DNA from 2 places in the Chryseobacterium gleum genome. Region 2 is predicted to be linked to the other one. Evidence: riboswitches for the same ligand, from Rfam matches in the RefSeq annotation. Region 2 holds a riboswitch; the other holds the start of a gene.
The links. Region 2 has a riboswitch for fluoride ahead of EL165_RS22290 (universal stress protein). Riboswitches for the same ligand answer to the same signal wherever they lie in the genome.
Positions count from the first base shown of each region.

Region 1: it holds a riboswitch for fluoride, as region 2 does, so the genes downstream of both, EL165_RS25615 (voltage-gated chloride channel family protein) here and EL165_RS22290 (universal stress protein) in region 2, are expected to answer to the same signal.

Region 1 covers NZ_LR134289.1:5,587,851-5,591,033, forward strand. Annotated here, with positions in the region: gene EL165_RS25610 (LysR family transcriptional regulator) at 1-244, opposite strand, end outside; gene EL165_RS25615 (voltage-gated chloride channel family protein) at 540-1,847, opposite strand; fluoride riboswitch at 1,879-1,946, opposite strand; gene EL165_RS25620 (GLPGLI family protein) at 2,342-3,181, opposite strand.
Region 2 covers NZ_LR134289.1:4,846,622-4,849,804, reverse strand. Annotated here, with positions in the region: gene mobB (conjugal transfer protein MobB) at 1-682, shown strand, start outside; fluoride riboswitch at 814-880, shown strand; gene EL165_RS22290 (universal stress protein) at 1,129-1,584, shown strand; gene EL165_RS22285 (DUF211 domain-containing protein) at 1,588-1,872, shown strand; gene EL165_RS22280 (hypothetical protein) at 1,869-2,405, shown strand; gene EL165_RS22275 (phosphatase PAP2 family protein) at 2,620-3,045, shown strand; gene EL165_RS22270 (response regulator transcription factor) at 3,106-3,183, shown strand, end outside.

The DNA of each region.
Region 1 (3,183 bases), 740 kb from region 2:
TTTCAAACTCCATGTCACGGTAGATATTTCTGATCTTTTCAGCATGTTCATACAAAATCTTACCGCTTTGGGTCAACTGAATAGAAGTTCCTTTACGGTCAAATAACTTCGCGCCTACCTGGGTTTCAATTTCTTTAATGTGTTTGGTGACAGCAGGCTGTGAGATATGAAGCTCTTCTGAAGCTTTAGTGAAACTTAAGCGGGAAGCTACCGTATGGAAAACTTTTAATCTGTAATCGAACATGGCGTAAAATTACGAATTATAGTTGGAAACGGGAAGTGGAGTGAGTTTGAGAGTTTGAGAGTGTAAGGGGTTAATGCATTAAGGTTTCGGGTTTTCAGGTTTCGTGGTACGGGATTCGGGATTTCAGGTTTGGGTTTTTAAGTTTGAGGGATTTTGGGTTCAAGATGTTATAAGTGAAGAACTGAGAGCTAATAAAAACCAGCATCCCGCAACCAACAACAAAATAAACTAATAACTGTAACCCCGCATCCCGTAACTCGTAACTCGTAACCCGCACCCCGCATCTCGAAACCCCTTATAAAAAATCCGAAACAGATCTGTCCTGCTGGCTTTCGTATCTTCTGTTTTTTGCTTCTCCTATTTTCTGCTTTGCATAAATGCTGTTATGTCCTGAAAGAAGATAAGATACAACACAAGCAATAGCTACATATACACCGCATTCTGCCCCGAATAATTCAATTCCCATCAGCATACAGGCCAAAGGAGTATTGGTGGCTCCGGCAAATACAGCAACAAATCCCATCCCGGCCAATAGCCCGAAAGGTAAAGGAATAAAAAGAGATAAAGCACTGCCTAGAGTAGCTCCGATAAAAAACAGCGGGGTAACTTCACCACCTTTAAATCCGGCCGAAAGCGTAACAATGGTAAAGATCATTTTTAAGGCAAAATCATATAGTGGAAGCTGCTTTTCAAAAGATTCCATAATCATAGGAATTCCCAGTCCAATATAACGGGTAGTACCCATGGCAAAAACGGCAAGTGCTATTATGATTCCTCCGGCAACAGGTCGAAGCGGAGGATATTTGACTTTCGATTTGAAAAAAGATCCCATCCAATGAATGATTTTACTGAAAGCAGCGGCACAGATTCCAAAAGCAATACCTGCCAGAATACTGTAAAGAATGGGTAAAAATTCCAGTTTTGGTACGAAATCAATATGATAATGGGTATGTTTTACTTTCCAGAGATTGGTCACCAGGTCAGCAAGAACGGCCGAAGCAAATGCAGGGAAAATAGCATTATAACGGATTCTTCCTATTAGAAAAACTTCAAGACCGAAAACAGCACCAGCCAAAGGAGTTCCGAAAACAGAGCCAAATCCGGCGGCTATCGCTGAAATAATCAGTACTTTTCTATCATTTCGGTCGAGCTTAAAAGGTTTTGTAAGCTGATCTGCAATAGCACCTGCCATTTGAAGCGCTGTTCCTTCACGACCTGCAGAGCCTCCGAAAAAATGAGTCGCAATCGTTCCCAGATAAACAAAGGGAGCCATTTTAAACGGAATGATGCCTTTGGGCTCATGGATGGTATCGATCAACAGGTTATTTCCGGCTTCAACATCTTTCCCGAAGTAATAGTAAAGCAGTCCTATCAAAAATCCGGCAACAGGAAGAAAAGCTATCAGCCAGAGATGATTTTCTCTGAAATTGGTAACCCATTCCAACGACTGAAGAAATCCTGCAGAAGCGGTTCCAACCAAAGCTCCTATAATCATACTGATGAACAGCCATTTTAAAATATAAGGCAGTGCCGGGAATTTTCTGAAGAAAAAATGAGTGTGAAAAACTGCTTTTTTACCAAGTGTCCATTGATTTTTTGACATAATAATCCTGATTAGTTATTTGTTAATAATCTTTTAATCAGGCGTCATCAGCTTTTGTAAAGCGGTTGGGTAAGGAAGAACACCATTTCCTTTTTGATATTGCAAATGTAATAATAAAAGATAAAAGATAAAAGATAAAAGATAAAAGATAAAAGATAAAAGATAAAAGATAAAAGATCTTTTCATTAAACATCAGCTATACATTCAGATGTCAGATACCAAGGGATTTCTCCTGTTTTTAATTTTTCATCAGGTTTTACAGGCTATAATAATTAGATTTCTACGAAATGACAATGAAAGCTTGTATTATGTCTTTGGTACTACTTAATTCTTTTGTCATTCCGGAGGAATCTCTATAACGTAATTAGTAACAATTCTAAAAGATGTTGTCGTTAAATAATTATGTCAACATCACTAGAGGTGGGCTTAGCCCACCTAAATAAATTTAAAACTTTCTACCGGCTTTAGCCCAAGCTTAAAAATAAACCAAAGTTTTAATATATCGGATAATGCATCGCCTTATCGATTTCAATCGGATTATTATACTTCCTGATAACCTCCTGCATGCTTTTGGTTTGAGTATTCAGTTCATCCACATTATGAATTTCCTTTCCGTTGATGTTAATTCTAAGGTCATTATTGGATTTGCTGATATTATTTCTTTCAAAGGCGAAAGGGTCATTGTAAAACTCCATCATCAGCTTATGCTTTTGTTTTTCATTAATAGGAATTGCTTTATTACCAAAGCTGGATTCCAGGAAATCTGAAGTATTGGAGACTTCCGGAAGTTCTCTGCTTTTAACGAGAGTATAAATGAAATTATTCTTAGCATCTGATAGCTCAAAGATCAGACCGGGTAACCCACGAAGTTTAAATGGCCCTTCATTAAATGGAATATCTTTACAGAACCAGGCCGTCCAGCTTCTCCCTCCAAATTTTGTAGTTGCTTTTTGTAAAGTATAATTTTCTACCTTTTTAATCTCATCAGCGATCGTCCAATTGATCTTATCCGTAGTTTTAAATGTATAATATCCATTTTTAATGTTGATGAAATTTTCATTATCAAAAGAATTGATCTTTCTTTTAACCACCTGTCCAGTCATATCAGTATAGCTGAAGTTCATGCCGAATTTTTTATTCAGTGAATCTCTGATAGCGAGATCTTTTCCATAGAACTTTACCTCTTTCGGGGTGATATCCAGGATCATATTCACTTTTTCATACCCGGTCTCGGTAGAATCCATTTTATACTGAAGTTCATAAATGAACCTATGGGTTTGTGCCTGAAGAAAAACCATCAACAGAAATGCTGTGATTGTAAGAAAATTTTTCATAT
Region 2 (3,183 bases):
TCTCCTTTCACTTTTCAATATTAACGCCGAACATATAAAAAAAAATTATAAAGGCGAGATCAAAGAAGGATTAGTTTATAGCGTTCTGGATGCTGGCGGTACTAAAATAGGTAATCCATTTAAAGCATCCCTCTTCGGAAAACAAGCGGGACTTATAGCTCTTCGATCACATTTTGAAAAGAGTAAAATACTACGTCCCGAAATTAAAGAGAAAACCAGTCTGATTATTTCTGCGGCCTTAACAATAACCAGCAATGAAAAGGAGTTTACCACTTATTTAATAGAGCACGGAATAAATACAGTAATCAGAAGAAATGAACAGGGCAGATTGTATGGAATTACCTTTATAGATCACAATACCGGTCATGTATTAAACGGTTCACATTTGGGCAAGCAATTCTCTGCTAACGTATTCCAAAAGCTGTTTGCCGACAACAAACTCAGTGAACCGCCTAGCAACAAACAAACCACACCTCCAAATCACACGAATATAAATATGATATCTCTTAAAGATGAACTCCATCCGCTATTCGATTTTATGATAAACAGCGGAAGTTTAATAGGTGAATGGGGACTGTTGGATTCACTTTTGTTAGGTGGAATGTCCGAAGATCCAGAGGAACAGATATTTGAGTTCAACATGAAAAAAAAGAAGAGAAGGAGAAGGCAGAGCAAAAACTAAGGCGTAAAAACAAGCAAAGCGCTGATACAAATATGAGCATACTAAGAAAGATTGAAACTCCTTAGCTTCGCTTAGGTCGGAAATATTTTAAAAAAAAGAGTGCGATTAAAAAAAAATTAATACATTTACTAAAGAAAAAAGGAAATGGTGTTCTTCCTTACCCAACCGCTCTAAAGAGCTGATGACGCCTGATTAAATTAGATGTATAACATTTTAATCAGGTTGAGCATGCTTCTAAAACAATCTTCAAACGCCCATAACAATTTATATTTTGTTTATCATAGGATGATAAACCATCTTTATTTGCGTCGGATGATCTGGTGTAATCCTATCCCTATATACAATTTCAAGCAACCTTACTTTTCGGGAAGATATCAATCTGTTTCATGTCTTCAGCCGTATTCAATCACTAATTGATATCTATTAACAATTAAATCCAAAATACTATGGAATCAATAAAAAAAATCTTAATCATGGTTGACGAAACTCCTTTGTCACAAAATGTTGTAAAATGTGGCTATACTTTAGCCAAGCAGTTGACAGCTGAAGTTGCTTTGCTGCATGTTGAAAATTCCAAAGAATATCATATGGATATGCTTACAGAAGTTAACCCCGCCGAATCCGATAAAACATTTATGCAAAACATGCACTATCTGGAAAACCTTTCTATGAAATTCTCTGATGGAGTACAAACAAAAATCTTTGTAATGGACGGACGAATAAAAGAGAGTGTTCTATCTGCAGCCAGAGAGTGGAATGCCCAACTAATTGTTGCCGGCACGCACGAGCGTAAAGGTCTTGGAAGACTATTCAAGGAAAGTGTAAGCGAAGATATTCTACATTCATCACCTGTTCCAATGCTGATCGTACCCGAGAAAAATAAAACAATGCAAAATATGTAGATCATGGGTATAAGACAATTATTACTGGATGTCGATAAAGCCAAGGACCTTCCCGATATCACTGAAATTGCCACGGCTATAGAAAGCATAGAGCAGGTAGAAGGACTGAGCATTGTGGTCAACGAAATAGATATGGAGACAGTCGGTATGGAAATTACTGTTGAAGGAATCGATCTCCCCTATGACGACATCGTAAATGCCATCGAAAAAACAGGAGCTGTTGTACACAGTCTTGACCAGTTGCTTGCTGGCAAAAAGATGATCACACCCGTTCACCGCACGCGATGAAAAATCTGTTTAAAAATAACCTTTTTGCATTGCTGTTGGGATTGATAGATGGAATTCTCACTGTTCTGGCACTGGTGACCGGTCATGTCCTAACATCTGAAGGCATGCCGATCACTTTATCGCTGGCATTGAAAGTAGCATTTGCCACCACGGTATCAGGAGCCTTTATCTATTTTTTTTCAGAATATTCACGCCAGCACACCCACCTGATCCATGCTGAAAAACAGCTTAATCTTGCATCGCACGGCAAACTTGCCACAACGCAGCTCGGAAAGCGGATACTGAAAGATAGTCTGCGGGGCGTTATTATTTCTTCCATTTGCAACTTTTCAAGTGCGATGATACCAATGATTGTTGCACTGATTTTTCCTACTATGCAATGGATAGCCCTTATAATAGCCCTTATCATGCTCGTGACAGTAGGCATCGGTATTGCCCATCTTACTTATGGAAGCGCTACAAAGTGGTCAATTTCACTGCTGGCAGCAGGATGCTTTGTAGCCTATATCGGATATAAACTAAATGTAATTTAAAATGTCACATAATCTCATTATTTTAGGTCTAGCTGTTCTTTCAGACTTTTTTGTAAAACTCAAAGATTTAGATAAACGTTTGCTTCTTTACATCAACCATGCACATAATGATGCACTGGATGAGGTCATGTACTGGGCAAGTAATAAGTGGTTCTGGGTCCCACTATATCTGGCCCTTGCGTTATTTTTAGTAAAAGTATATAAAAAACGGAGTTTGTACATCTTTGTTGCGATCGCAATAGCCATTACATTAGCTGACCAGATATCATCAGGACTGATTAAACATCTTGTTCAGCGTCTCCGCCCTTCACATGAGCCCTTGCTCATACCATTGATACGTCTCAGTAAAGCAGGTCCCGGTGGTCTTTACGGTTTTGTATCCTCCCATGCTGCCAATGCAATGGCTTTAACTGTACTACTTTCCATAATTCTACCCCCTCATCATAAAGATATAAAAGTCAAACTTTTCATCTGGATGTTACTGGTGAGCTATAGTAGGATTTATAACGGTGTCCATTACCCCTCTGATGTCTTAGGCGGGATAATCGTGGGAACTGCTGTAGGACTTATCATCGGATTGCTTACCAAACGATTTGTACTCAAAGAAGTTCCCGAATCTAAAAATTCACTCCTTTCATAAGATTATAGACTATCACAAAAATCCAGAAATTCTCCAAAATTCAGATTTTACCTTTAAGCCATGAAAATTTTGATTATCGAAGACCAAAAGGAACTTGCAGAAAATATTTCATCCTATCTCAAGGGTGAAAATTATGTC